3 regions of the Pseudomonas sp. MLB6B genome follow, and region 1 is predicted to be linked to each of the others. Evidence: riboswitches for the same ligand, from Rfam matches in the RefSeq annotation. Region 1 holds a riboswitch; each other region holds the start of a gene.

Region 1 (2,252 bases):
CTTGCACCAGCGGCTTGGGCAGGGCCAGGCCGCTGGTTTCGATGAGAATGTGGTCCAGATCGCCGCGGCGCGCCACCAGCTCGCGCATGACCGGGAAGAACTCTTCCTGCACCGTGCAGCACAGGCAGCCGTTGGCCAGCTCGAAGACCCGGCCCACCGCCTCCTCTTCGGTGCAGCCGATGCTGCACTGCTTGAGCAGGTCGCCGTCGATGCCCAATTCGCCGAACTCGTTGACGATGACCGCGATGCGGCGGCCCTGGGCGTTGTCCAGCATGTGCCGGAGCAAGGTGGTTTTACCCGAGCCGAGGAAGCCGGTGACGATGGTGACGGGAAGCTTGGCCAGTGTTTTCATGTCTCAGTGCCCTTGGCAGACGGCGCGGGCATGCGGGACGATCGCCCGCGACCGGATAGGCCAGGCGTGCTCGCCACCGGATCACCCCGCCCGGTTGATGTCGAAAGCGTACCGAGGCAGGTCTCCTGGCTCGCATCCTGGCCATCGCGACCGTGCCGATGGCGCCTTCCCGCGTGCGCGCAGTGGCTGTGCCGATCGGCTGGGATGCTTACAGTTGCGGGGGCAGCCGCGGCTCTACCGCGTTCCCGTCTTAGCTCAGTGGGTGAGGGAAACCGTGCCCCCTGAGAACCTCGAAACGGCAAGGCTACGCAGTGCCCCGCGTGGGGTCAACCGCAGCCGCCGAGGGGCGGCCGATTGACGGGAATCATGCCCCATGGTTTGCTAGCGCCCTTGCGTCAGGTGCCCCTTGTGGGGTGAAACGGGAAACCGGTGCGTCGCGGTCTGCAACAGCAGGCCAGGCAATGCCGGTGCTGCCCCCGCAACGGTAAGCGAGTCATGCGTCTGCAACACCACTGCGTCGGCGCCAGCCACGTGGGAAGGTCGACGCACTGTCTGGGGAGCCAAGCTCCCGCTCGCGAGCCCGGAGACCGGCCTGACGTCTCGATCAACCCCCGCGGTGGGCGGGCGCCGTTGCCTGCACTTGGCGTGTCCGCGCTGAGGCGACCGTGCGTGACCTACCGATTCCCAGCCGAGGAACACGTCATGCCCATCGTCAGCAGCAAACCCGCCATCAGCCCCTCCACCACCCTCAGCCAGCGCCTGGTCATCGCCATCGGTGCCGGCCTTTTAGGCTTGAGCCTTGTGTATTTCGCCGGCTTCTCGCACATCGACGCCGTGCACAACGCCGCCCACGACACGCGCCACAGCGCAGCCTTCCCCTGCCACTGAGGACGCCGGCATGTTCACTCGCATCGCCCGTACCGCGGGCTTCAGCGGCTTGCTCGCCGCGATGTTGCTGACCCTGCTGCAAAGTTTGTGGGTCAGCCCGTTGATCCTTCAGGCCGAAACCTACGAAAACGCAGCGCCTGCGGTCCAGGGGCACAGCCATGCCGAAGGCGGTGCCGCCCATGAGCATGCCGCTGAGGCGTGGTCGCCCGAGGACGGCTGGCAACGGGTGCTGGCCACCACCGGCGGCAACCTGGTCGTGGCCGTGGGCTTCGCCTTGCTGCTGGCGGCGCTGTACAGCCTGCGCGAACCCAATCGCGTCGCCAGTGGTGCGCTCTGGGGCCTGGCAGGCTTTACGGTGTTCTGCCTGGCGCCGACCTTGGGCCTGCCGCCCGAGCTGCCTGGTACGGCTGCCGCCGACCTGGCCCAGCGGCAGACCTGGTGGATCGGCACTGCGGCTGCCACGGCCTGTGGTCTGGCGCTGCTGGCGTTCAGCCGTTCCTGGCTCTTCAAGCTGCTCGGCGCCGCGCTGCTGGTCGTGCCGCACCTGATCGGCGCTCCGCAACCTGCCGTCCACGAAAGCCTGGCGCCCGAAGCGCTGGCGGCGCAGTTCAAGCTTGCCTCCTGGCTGACCAACGCAGCCTTCTGGGTTGCCCTGGGCCTGCTCAGCACTTGGCTGTATCGCCGCGCCGAACGTGCCTGACGCCCTTGCGCTGTATGCCGGCATCGGGTGCCGCAAGGGCTGCGATGCCACACAGTTGTCGGCGCTGCTCTTGCAAACCCTCGAGTGTCATGGCCTGCCCCTGAATGCCGTGCGCGCACTGGCCAGCATCGCCAGCAAGGGTAAGGAGCCGGGGCTGCTGGAGCTGGCCGGGCAGTTGCACGTTCCACTGCTGGTCTTCGACGTCGTCAGCCTGGAAGATCTGCAACCCTTGCTCAGTCACCGCTCGGCCGTCGCTTTCGCCCACAGCGGCTGCTGGGGAGTGGCCGAAAGCGCGGCGCTGGCGGCCGCGCG
Region 2 (2,252 bases), 740 kb from region 1:
GGCAACGTAGAGGGTGTGGCCGATCAGCGCCATGCCGAAAGGCGAGTTGAGGTTTTCGATGAACGGGACACGCATTTCGGCGACGCCATCATGGTCGGCATCGCGCAGCAGTGTGATGCGATTGGCGCTGTGCACACCGGCGCCCGCGCGTTTCATTACCTTGTCTGCGATCCAGCCCTTGATGCCCTTGCTGTCGTCGGGCTTGGGCGGCGCATTGGTTTCGGCCACCAGCACATCACCGTTGGGTAGCACATACAGCCAGCGCGGGTGGTCGAGCCCCTCGGCGAAGGCGTTGACCTGGGTGCCCTTGGCAGCGATCGGTTTGCCACCGTCCGGCCAGCCGATGGCGGGGGCGATGTTCACCGTGGGAATGAGCGTCTTGTTCGGCGCCGGCAGCTCGGGCGTCGGGCCCGTGCCATCGGAAACCTGCAAGCGGGCGGACTCGCCGCACGCCGCCAGGCTTGTGGTCAAGGCAATCAGCAAACCGATACGCATCTGGGCCATGCAGGCATTCTCCGCAAACGGGAACCATCGACAAAATTGAGAGAGGCCGTATGGGAACGAGTTCCCTTGCGATGGATCGCGCAGCGGTTCCGGTAGCCCTCTCTGCGATCCGCCAAGCGAATGAGCGCGGTCCGTTCGGTGGCGCGTTCCAATCGTCGACGACAACCCGGGCCCACTCATCCCTGCCATCCACATTGACGCTCCGGGTGCAACCCTCTAACCTTCGCCGTTCGTTTCAGGTGCCCCGTGGACAAGCTTCCACCGGGGTGAAACTGGGAAGCCGGTGGGCGCCACAGCAGCGCGATTCCGGCGCTGCCCCCGCAACGGTAGGTGAGTCGAGCGACACGTACGGCCAGAAGCATCATCCTCTGGTGAACTGCGCAGCGCCCGAGGGCCAAGGCCCCGCTCACAAGCCCGGAGACCGGCCTGTCACTGTCTTATATCGGTATCACGGAGGGTGATGCGCGGTGCTCCGTGGCGTAAGGCCGTGGCTGCTGCGCGCCTCCGTGTCTGCCTGCCTTATCGACCTACCGGCGCCTGTTCAGGCGCCGCGGCCCGCGGAGACCCCCATGAACGAATCCCCCGAGCGCGACGAACGCCACTTGGCCCGCATGCAGCGCAAGAAAGCGCTGATGGACGACCGCATCGCCAATTCCCCCAACGAATGCGGCCTGCTGCTGGTGCTGACCGGCAACGGCAAAGGCAAGAGCAGCTCGGCCTTCGGCATGCTCGCCCGCGCCATGGGCCACGGCATGCGCTGCGGCGTGGTGCAGTTCATCAAGGGCCGCAACAGCACCGGTGAAGAACTGTTCTTCCGACGCTTCCCCGAGCAGGTCAGCTACCACGTGATGGGCGAAGGCTTCACCTGGGAAACCCAGGACCGCCAGCGCGACATCGCCGCCGCCGAAGCGGCCTGGGCGGTGTCGCGGCAATTGCTGCAAGACCCGGCCGTGGAGTTCGTCGTGCTCGACGAACTGAACATCGCCCTCAAGCATGGCTACCTGGACCTCGACCAGGTACTGACCGACCTGCAGGCGCGCCCGCCCATGCAGCATGTGATCGTCACCGGCCGCGGCGCCAAGCCCGAGCTGGTCGAGCTGGCCGACACCGTCACCGAGATGGGCGTGGTCAAGCACGCCTTCCAGGCCGGCATTCGGGCACAGAAGGGCGTGGAGCTGTGAGCGAACGCCGACACTGTCCGGCGGTGCTGATCGCCGCGCCCGCTTCCGGGCAGGGCAAGACCACCGTCACCGCCGCCCTGGCGCGCCTGCACCGCAACCTCGGGCGGCGGGTGCGGGTGTTCAAGTGCGGGCCGGACTTTCTCGACCCGATGATCCTCGAACGCGCCAGCGGCGCGCCGGTGTACCAACTGGACATGTGGATGATCGGCGAGGCCGAAAGCCGGCGCTTGCTGTGGCAGGCCGCCGCCGAGGCCGACCTGATCCTCATCGAAGGCGTCATGGGCCTGTTCGACGGCACCCCGTCGAGCGCCGACCTGGCCCGCCATTTCGGCGTGCCGGTACTGGCAGTGATCGACGGCACGGCCATGGCCCAGACCTTCGGCGCCCTGGCCCTGGGCCTGGCGCGCTACCAACCCGACCTGCCGTTCGCCGGCGTGCTGGCCAACCGGGTCGGCAGCCTGCGCCACGCGCAACTGCTCGAAGGCAGCCTGAGCGAAGGGCTGCGCTGGTACGGCGGGCTGTCGCGCGAGCGCGGCATCGAGCTGCCCAGCCGCCACCTGGGGCTGG
Region 3 (2,252 bases), 330 kb from region 1:
GATGGCGTTGAACAGCTGCGACCCGGCGATGCCGGCCAGGATCACTTGCGCGTTGTTGTGCGCAGGTCCGGCCGCACGGGACAGCAGCACCACCAGGGCGAAGGCCGCCAGCGCGCCGATGAAGGCCCCGGCCGACAGCGACAGCGCCGCGCCGCCGATACCCAGCAGGCCCACCGCTACCGCACCGGTGGAAGCGCCGGCCGACAAACCCAGCAGGTAGGGTTCGGCGAGGGCGTTGCGCAGCAAGGCTTGCAGGATCACCCCGCAGGTCGCCAGGCCCGCCCCGCACGCCGCTGCCACCAGGGTGCGGGTCAGGCGGTAGTTCCAGACGATGCCGGCATCGATCGGGTCGACCGCGTAGCCGGCTTGCCACAGGTGGTTGGCCAGTACTTGGTAGACCACCCGTGGCGCCACGCTGGTTTCGCCGATGCTGATGCCGGCCAGCAAGGCGCCGACCAGCGCCAGCAGTGCCAGGACACCGCCTGGTAGCAATCGCTGGCTCACGGCGCCGCTTTACCGCTGGCGAAGGCGTCCGACAGCGTCTCCAGCCCCCGGAACAGACGGATCCCGGCCTGCATAGCGTCGGCGTCGAGGATGATGATGCGTCCTTGCTTGACCGCGTCGAGGTTCTTCGCCACCGGGTCGGTGCGCAGGAATTCGAGTTTTTTCCGGTAGTCGTCGGCCGGGAAGCGGCGACGGTCCATGCGCGCGATGATCAGCCAGGTGGGATTGGCCTTGGCCAGAGTCTCCCAGCCGACGGTGGGCCATTCCTCTTGGGACTCGACCACATTGCGCACCCCGAGGGTTTGCAGCATGAAGTCGGCCACCCCTTGGCGCCCGGCCACATAGGGGTCGATGTCGAGGTCTGCGCTGGAGAACCAGAACAGCGCGCTGGTGCCCGACAGGTCCTTGCCGGCCAACTGCGCTCGGGCCTTCTCCAACTGCCCACGCAGTTGGGCATTGAGCGCCTCGCCGCGGGCCTGCACGTCGAAGATTTCGGCCAGCTGGCTGACGCTCTTGTAGATGGAGTCGACCTTGAACGGCTGCAAACGGGTGCCGTCGGCGCCGACCAGGTTGTCCTTGCCTTCGCAGTCGGAGGGCAGCAGGTAGGTGGGAATGTTCAGCTCGTGGAACTGCTGGCGCGTGCCGACCACGCCTTGCTCGCCGACCATCCATTCGAACTGCGCGGTGACCAGTTGCGGACGTTTGCCGACCACGGCCTCGAAGCTCGGGTCGTTGTCGGCCAGACGCGGCACCTTGTCGTTCTGCGCCTTGAACTCGGGCAACACATCGTTGAACCACAGCGAGGTGCCGGCCAGGCGTTCGCCCAGGCCCAAGGCGTAGAGGATTTCGGTGCCGGCCTGGCCGATGGTCACCGCACGTTGCGGCGCCTCGGCGAAAGTCTGCGGCATGCCGCAGTTGTCCACGGTCAGCGGGTAGTGCGTGGCGGCGGCCTGGGCCAAGCCGGAGAAGCCGAGGGCGGTGAGCAGGGCGGTGAAGCGTAGCATTGGAACGATCTCCTATCGTGGTGCAGCGGACCGCGCGCACGGACAGGCATCGTCTGCGCCGCCTGCGCGAGGCAGGCGGTGCCACCCTGGACAGGGTGCCGATGGCCGTCCCGGACACCCCGCCGGTCGGTGAATGTGTGCCGGCAGGTCTCCTGACTGGTGCGTCCTGGCCTGGCTCCGGCCTTCCCGGACAGGTCCAGTGGCATTCGAGGAGCAGGCTCGGCACCTACAGTTGCGGGGGCAGTTTCGTTTGGCCCGCGGCTGGGCGGGCGACGAATTCCCTATTAATTCCTGGGGGGAAACCGGCGGGCGGCATGGTAGACCATCACCCGCTGGCAGGGAACCTCTTCACAGGTATTTGAGCCAGGCGATGTCGCGGCGCCGGGCCTTGAGCCGGGCGAAGGCGCGCACCGGCAGGTACAGCGCCAGCGCCAGCAGGACCGCACACAGCCATACCGCGCCGATGCTGTCGAAGCCGAAGTATTGCCCTTGATTGAGGCCGAACAGCGCCACGCACACCAGATAGGCGAGCTTGAGCACGTACAGGTGCAACAGATAGAAGAACATCGGTGCTGCGCCCAGTACTGCCAGCACACCGATCCAGCGTGCCTGGCCGGCGCGCTCGAAGCCGCGTAGCAACAGCAGGCCCACGCCCAGGGTCAGGCACAGGAACAGCAGCGAAGGCGGGTACTTGGTGATGTTGAGCAGGCTCATGAGGGTTTGCAGGGCGCTAGGGTAGCTGCT

The links. Region 1 has a riboswitch for cobalamin ahead of ACSMEV_RS14660 (CbtB domain-containing protein). Riboswitches for the same ligand answer to the same signal wherever they lie in the genome.
Region 2: it holds a riboswitch for cobalamin, as region 1 does, so the genes downstream of both, cobO (cob(I)yrinic acid a,c-diamide adenosyltransferase) here and ACSMEV_RS14660 (CbtB domain-containing protein) in region 1, are expected to answer to the same signal.
Region 3: it holds a riboswitch for cobalamin, as region 1 does, so the genes downstream of both, ACSMEV_RS13450 (ABC transporter substrate-binding protein) here and ACSMEV_RS14660 (CbtB domain-containing protein) in region 1, are expected to answer to the same signal.

The regions. Positions count from the first base shown of each region.
Region 1 covers NZ_CP199313.1:3,325,285-3,327,536, forward strand. The annotation lists gene cobW (cobalamin biosynthesis protein CobW) at 1-352, opposite strand, end outside; cobalamin riboswitch at 451-653, opposite strand; cobalamin riboswitch at 733-962, shown strand; gene ACSMEV_RS14660 (CbtB domain-containing protein) at 1,055-1,240, shown strand; gene ACSMEV_RS14665 (CbtA family protein) at 1,251-1,940, shown strand; gene ACSMEV_RS14670 (cobalamin biosynthesis protein) at 1,933-2,252, shown strand, end outside.
Region 2 covers NZ_CP199313.1:4,063,816-4,066,067, reverse strand. The annotation lists gene ACSMEV_RS17950 (PQQ-dependent sugar dehydrogenase) at 1-504, opposite strand, end outside; cobalamin riboswitch at 725-948, shown strand; gene cobO (cob(I)yrinic acid a,c-diamide adenosyltransferase) at 1,074-1,685, shown strand; gene ACSMEV_RS17940 (cobyrinate a,c-diamide synthase) at 1,682-2,252, shown strand, end outside.
Region 3 covers NZ_CP199313.1:2,997,035-2,999,286, forward strand. The annotation lists gene ACSMEV_RS13445 (FecCD family ABC transporter permease) at 1-504, opposite strand, end outside; gene ACSMEV_RS13450 (ABC transporter substrate-binding protein) at 501-1,508, opposite strand; cobalamin riboswitch at 1,634-1,830, opposite strand; gene ACSMEV_RS13455 (DUF1624 domain-containing protein) at 1,857-2,252, opposite strand, start outside.